2 regions of the Kosakonia radicincitans DSM 16656 genome follow, and region 2 is predicted to be linked to the other one. Evidence: predicted binding sites of a transcription regulator. Region 2 holds the regulator's gene; the other holds the start of a gene.
What was found. The regulator sigma-54, encoded in region 2, starts transcription at its own class of promoters, with help from an activator protein. The targets are predictions, from matches to a motif close to GTTGGCACANNTTTCGCTNT.

Region 1: hycA (formate hydrogenlyase regulator HycA) is a predicted target of sigma-54. The motif match lies at 1,636-1,655, and genes of this name have one in related genera.

Annotation. Positions count from the first base shown of each region.
Region 1 covers NZ_CP018016.1:1,107,199-1,110,607, reverse strand. The annotation lists gene hycC (formate hydrogenlyase subunit 3) at 1-433, opposite strand, end outside; gene Y71_RS05525 (4Fe-4S dicluster domain-containing protein) at 430-1,038, opposite strand; gene hycA (formate hydrogenlyase regulator HycA) at 1,134-1,601, opposite strand; gene hypA (hydrogenase maturation nickel metallochaperone HypA) at 1,800-2,147, shown strand; gene hypB (hydrogenase nickel incorporation protein HypB) at 2,151-3,023, shown strand; gene Y71_RS05505 (HypC/HybG/HupF family hydrogenase formation chaperone) at 3,014-3,286, shown strand; gene hypD (hydrogenase formation protein HypD) at 3,286-3,409, shown strand, end outside.
Region 2 covers NZ_CP018016.1:526,383-529,791, reverse strand. The annotation lists gene lptB (LPS export ABC transporter ATP-binding protein) at 1-430, shown strand, start outside; gene rpoN (RNA polymerase factor sigma-54) at 479-1,912, shown strand; gene hpf (ribosome hibernation promoting factor) at 1,935-2,222, shown strand; gene ptsN (PTS IIA-like nitrogen regulatory protein PtsN) at 2,304-2,795, shown strand; gene rapZ (RNase adapter RapZ) at 2,838-3,409, shown strand, end outside.

The DNA of each region.
Region 1 (3,409 bases), 580 kb from region 2:
TAAGAAACACCGCGCTCAGCGCCATGATTTCGCTCATCACGACCAGCTCGCCCAGATTCGCGGCGCAGACGGCGCACAGCGCGGCGGCCAGTAGCAAATTGATCAACAACCCGTTGGCTTTCACCGCGTCATGGCGGTGCCAGTGGATGTTATAGAGGCTGATAAGCAGGCCGCAGAGGCCGAAGGTGATCACCCACACGGCACGCAGGGGTGTGACCAGTAACGGGTACTGCAACAGCGTCAGGCTGCCGGAAACGGCATCAGCGCCCAGCAGCGACAACAACCCGGCGACTGTCGCCATGGCGCTGCCGATTGCGCCGCCAAGACCGGCCAGCCAGCCGCTGAGAATTTTCGCCCGCGTAAACAGGTACGCCAGCGCAGCAGCGCAGATAAACACCGCCACCGCGCCGTTGAGCAAAGAGAGGATCGTCATTTTGCACTCCGGTTAAGCTGGGTAAACAGCGACAAATCGCCGTAGTCCGTATTCAGGGTCTGCTCGCGTTTGCGACGGCTGGCGCGGGCGATGTCGAGGTTATTGACCAGATGCAGCGCCTTGGTCGGGCACATCCGCACGCAGGCCGGGCCTTGATCATCGAAATGGCAGAGATCGCACTTCACGGCGATAGCCCGCACGCCAGGCACCCAGTCCAGCAGCGTACTGACGCGCGCAGGCGCAGGCGGCGCGGCGGGCGCGAGCGGCGAGTTAACGTTGGCCGGAATATCCAGCGGACGGCTACCGGCAAATTCGATAGCGCCAAACGGGCAGGCAATCGCGCACAGTTTGCAGCTTACGCACAGGCTTTCATTTAACTGCACCGCGCCATCGACGCAATTAATGGCGTTTACCGGACAAACGCCCGCACAGGGCGCGTCTTCGCAGTGGTGGCACTGCTGCGGCGCGGATTCATGTTCATTACGCATCACGCGCAGCCGCGGCATCGACTGCAAGCCATACGCGCGGTGCGTCTCCGCGCAGGCCGCCTCGCAGGTGTGGCAGCCGATACAGAGCGCCGGGTCGGCAATTACAAAACGGTTCACCAGCTAATCCTCAGGTGATTCACCCAGTCCGGGCGGTCATTTTTGACGAAATCAGTCGCACGACGTGTCACTTCGACACATCTCGACACCCAAACTCAGGCCAGCGCAGACGCGTGCGCGCTGCTGGCAAGAAGAGAGAGATTGATGGGGGTATCGTTTTCCACCGCCGCGTACAGGCTGTCGTAAACCGTGGCGATTTTTTCCAGATAGTGCTCCAGCACTTTTTCACGATCGTGGGTGCTGATAACGCCGTCCACTTTGCCGTCGCTGGTGAGCTGCGCCTTTGCAATCAAGCGTTTATCGCTGCCATCTTTATTGGCAATCGCATATTCGATGGTATGACCATTAAAGCCGCCGGTCAGAGAGACGGTGACCGTGAAGTGGCCGAACAGCTCAAAACAGAGCTGCTGCTCTGGCGCGCAACCTATGGCATGGTGCAGGCGCGCTTTTGACAGCGTGATCCCCTGAACCAGCGCGTTGCAGTAACTGCGCCACTCCTCCTGCAGGAGATGGTGTCGCCCGGCAATGTAATCTGCCTTTTCGCTAATTTCCCAAATCGTCATGTCTGCTTACCTGATTAATTGAAACAACGGCGGTAAAGCATCATCCATGCCAACATTTAATTTATTGATTATTAAAGGAATAAATAAAAATATTCGTTAATTTCGACGTGTCATCTCGACAGGTTCGACATCGTCACAGTGTCAAAATCACTCATGGCACTCTTATTGCATTAACGCGGCAACTCATAAGGAGGGATTATGCATGAGATCACTTTGTGCCAGCGGGCGCTGGAAATTATTGAACAACAGGCCACCGCGAGCGGCGCGCGTCGGGTTACCGGCGTCTGGTTAAAAGTGGGCGCATTTTCCTGTGTCGAAACCGAAGCTTTAACGTTTTGTTTTGATCTGGTGTGCCGTGGCAGCCTGGCTGAAGGTTGTACACTGCACATCGAACAACAGCAAGCGGAGTGCTGGTGCGAGTCTTGTCGGCAGTACGTCACGCTGCTCACCCAGCGTGTTCGCCGCTGCCCACAATGCCACAGCGACCAGTTGCAGATCGTTGCCGACGATGGAATGCAAATTCAGCGCCTGGAAATTGAGGAGTAAACAATGTGTACAACATGTGGTTGTCAGGACGGTAACCTTTATATCGAGGGTGACGAACATAACCCGCACTCTGCGTTTCGCAGCGCACCGTTCGCCCCTGCTGCGCGCCCTGCGCTAACTATAACCCGCGTCAATACCCGAGAGTTCACCCCAACCCAATCGGGTAACGGCGATTTGCATTACGGTCACGGCGAAGCCGGCACCCACGCGCCGGGCATGAGCCAGCGCCGGATGCTGGAAGTGGAGATCGACGTACTGGATAAAAATAACCAGATCGCCGCCCGCAACCGCGCCCGCTTTGCCGCCCGCCAGCAACTGGTGCTGAACCTGGTCTCCAGCCCTGGCTCCGGCAAAACCACCCTGCTTACCGAAACCCTGCAGCGCCTGAATGCGCGCGTACCCTGCGCGGTGATCGAAGGGGATCAGCAAACCGTCAATGACGCCGCACGTATTCGCGCCACCGGTACCCCGGCGATTCAGGTGAACACCGGCAAGGGTTGCCACCTGGATGCGCAGATGATTGCCGATGCTGCGCCGCGTCTGCCGCTCGACGATCGCGGCATTCTGTTTATTGAAAACGTTGGTAACCTGGTATGCCCGGCGGGCTTCGATCTGGGCGAACGCCATAAAGTGGCGGTACTGTCAGTGACTGAAGGGGAAGACAAGCCGCTGAAATATCCGCACATGTTCGCTGCCGCCTCGCTGATGCTGCTGAACAAAGTGGATCTGCTGCCGTACCTCAATTTCGATGTCGAACGCTGCATCGCCTACGCCCGTGAAGTGAACCCGCAGATTGAGATCCTGCTGGTTTCCGCCACCAAAGGCGACGGGATGGACGCCTGGCTCGACTGGCTGGAGACACAACGATGTGCATAGGCGTACCGGGGCAAATTTGCGCCATTGACGGCCTGCAAGCCAAAGTGGACGTCTGCGGCATTCAGCGCGACGTGGATTTAACCCTGGTCGGCAGCCATGATGAACACGGCCAGCCGCGTCTCGGCCAGTGGGTGCTGGTGCATGTCGGTTTTGCCATGAGCGTGATTAACGAAGCGGAGGCGCTGGATACGCTGGCGGCGCTGCAAAACATGTTCGATGTCGAGCCGGATGTCGGCGCGCTGCTCTACGGCGAGGAGAAATAATGCGTTTTGTCGACGAATATCGCGCCCCGGAACAGGTGATGCAACTGATTGCCCATCTGCGCGAACGGGCCTCTCATCTTAGCTATACCGCCGCGCGTCCGCTGCGCATTATGGAAGTGTGCG
Region 2 (3,409 bases):
GATGGCGGTGCTTCAGATCCGTGACGATCTGACTTCCGAACAGCGCGAGGATCGCGCTAACGAGTTGATGGAAGAGTTCCATATTGAGCATCTGCGCGACAATATGGGACAGTCCCTTTCCGGTGGTGAACGTCGCCGCGTTGAAATTGCGCGCGCACTGGCGGCAAATCCTAAATTTATCTTGCTGGATGAACCCTTTGCGGGCGTCGATCCTATTTCGGTTATCGACATCAAACGCATCATTGAACACTTACGTGACAGTGGGTTAGGCGTGTTAATTACTGATCACAATGTTCGCGAAACGCTGGCGGTGTGTGAACGTGCTTATATCGTCAGCCAGGGGCATTTAATTGCTCATGGTACACCGCAGCAAATCCTTGAAGACGAACACGTTAAGCGCGTATATCTTGGGGAAGACTTCAGACTCTGATAGGGTAGAGTTTATTGAGGTATTTTGGCGGAGAGTGCTGCTCTGAATATGAAGCAAGGTTTGCAATTAAGGCTTAGCCAACAGCTAGCTATGACGCCGCAACTGCAACAGGCTATCCGTCTGTTGCAGCTGTCTACGTTAGAACTTCAGCAGGAACTTCAGCAAGCGCTGGAGAGTAACCCATTGCTGGAACAAGCCGATCTTCATGAAGAAGTGGATAGCCAACAAACCCAGGAAAATGAAGGCCTGGATACTGTAGACGCGCTCGAACAGAAAGAGATGCCTGAAGAGCTGCCGCTGGACGCCAGCTGGGATGAGATTTATACCGCCGGAACGCCTTCCGGCAGCAGCCACGATTATATTGATGACGAACTGCCGATTTATCAGGGTGAAACGACACAGTCTCTTCAGGATTACCTGATGTGGCAGGTAGAGTTAACGCCGTTTTCCGATACCGATCGCGCAATCGCAACCTCTATTGTCGATGCTGTCGATGAGACCGGCTACCTTACCGTGTCGCTTGAGGATGTGCTGGAAAGCATGGGCGATGAAGAAATCGGTCTCGATGAAGTTGAAGCGGTATTAAAGCGCGTTCAGCGTTTCGATCCGGTTGGCGTCGCTGCGCGCGATCTGCGCGACTGCCTGTTGATCCAACTGTCCCAATTCGCGAAAGATACGCCCTGGTGTGAAGAGGCTCGCCTGATTATCAGCGATCACCTTGATCTGCTCGCTAACCATGATTTCCGCTCTCTCATGCGCGTCACACGTCTTAAAGAGGATGTGCTGAAAGAAGCAGTAAATCTGATCCAGTCGCTGGATCCGCGCCCCGGCCAGTCGATCCAGACCGGTGAACCAGAATATGTCATCCCGGATGTGCTGGTGCGTAAGCACAACGGGCGCTGGACGGTAGAACTGAACTCCGACAGCATTCCGCGTCTGCAAATCAACCAGCACTACGCTTCAATGGGCGGCGGCGCGCGCAATGACGCCGACACCCAGTTTATCCGCAGTAATTTGCAGGAAGCGAAGTGGCTGATCAAAAGCCTTGAAAGCCGTAATGACACGCTATTGCGCGTCAGCCGCTGCATCGTCGAGCAGCAGCAGGCATTCTTTGAACAGGGCGAAGAGTTTATGAAACCGATGGTGCTGGCGGATATCGCTCAGGCCGTCGAAATGCACGAGTCCACGATTTCCCGTGTGACAACGCAGAAGTACCTGCACAGTCCTCGCGGCATTTTTGAACTGAAGTATTTCTTCTCCAGCCATGTGAATACGGAAGGCGGCGGCGAAGCCTCGTCAACAGCCATTCGCGCACTGGTTAAGAAATTAATCGCCGCAGAAAACCCTGCAAAACCACTGAGCGACAGTAAGCTGACGACGCTCCTTTCCGATCAAGGAATTATGGTAGCGCGGCGTACCGTTGCGAAGTATCGAGAGTCTTTATCCATTCCGCCGTCTAACCAGCGTAAACAGCTGGTGTGACCCAACCGATAAGGAAGACACTATGCAGCTTAACATCACAGGACAAAACGTCGAAATCACTGATGCCTTACGTGAATTTGTGAACAGCAAATTTGCCAAGCTTGAGCAGTATTTCGAAAGGATTAATCAGGTCTATATTGTGTTGAAAGTGGAGAAAGTGATCCATACCTCGGATGCAACCCTGCATGTTAATGGAGGCGAGTTGCATGCCAGCGCGGAAGGACAGGATATGTACGCTGCCATCGACGGTTTGATCGATAAACTGTCGCGGCAGCTCACGAAACATAAAGATAAACTGAAACAACACTAATTGTCCGGGCGTTCGTTTGGCGCGTTGCACCCTACCGCAACCCGGTAGGGTGCGTGGCTCTGACGGCGCTTAGGTGAAATTATGATGAATAACGATTCCGCTCTTCAACTGAGCAATGTCCTTAACCAGGAATGTACACGTAGCGGCGTTCACTGCCAGAGCAAAAAACGTGCTCTGGAAATCATCAGTGAACTGGCGGCAAAACAGCTTGGCCTGCCGCCACAGGTCGTTTTCGAAGCCATTCTTACGCGTGAGAAGATGGGCAGTACCGGTATTGGTAACGGTATAGCCATCCCCCACGGTAAGCTGGAAGAGGACACGCTGCGCGCCGTCGGCGTTTTTGTACAACTCGAAACGCCCATTGCTTTCGACGCTATCGATAATCAGCCTGTCGATCTGCTGTTTGCACTACTGGTGCCGGCCGATCAAACCAAAACGCATCTGCATACGCTCTCGCTGGTGGCCAAACGGCTGGCGGATAAAACCATTTGCCGTCGCCTGCGCAGTGCGCAGAACGATGAAGAGCTGTATCAGATAATCACGCAGACAGAAGGCGAAAGCGACGATGCGTAACGGGAAGAACACCTTTTTTGTCGTTATGGGGAGAAACGGTTCATGGTCCTGATGATCGTAAGTGGTCGTTCGGGTTCAGGCAAATCCGTGGCCCTGCGCGCCCTGGAAGATATGGGCTTCTATTGTGTCGATAACCTGCCGGTAGTGCTGCTGCCGCAACTGGCGCAGACACTCGCCGATCGTCAGACCTCTGCCGCCGTCAGTATTGATGTGCGTAATATGCCGGAATCACCGGAAATTTTTGAACAGGCGATGAGCAGCCTGCCTGACGCCTTCTCGCCGCAGTTGCTGTTCCTTGATGCTGACCGCAACACGCTGATTCGTCGCTACAGTGATACGCGCCGCTTACATCCGCTCTCCAGCAAAAATTTATCGCTGGAAAGTGCTATCGATGAAGAGAGCAACCTGCTGGAGCCACTGCGTTCCCGCGCGGACCTGATTGTCGATACCTCCGAAATGTCGGTACATGAGCTGGCCGAAATGCTGCGCACTCGCCTGCTCGGCAAGCGCGAGCGCGAACTGACCATGGTCTTTGAGTCGTTCGGCTTTAAGCACGGGATTCCTATCGATGCTGACTACGTCTTTGACGTTCGCTTTCTGCCCAACCCGCACTG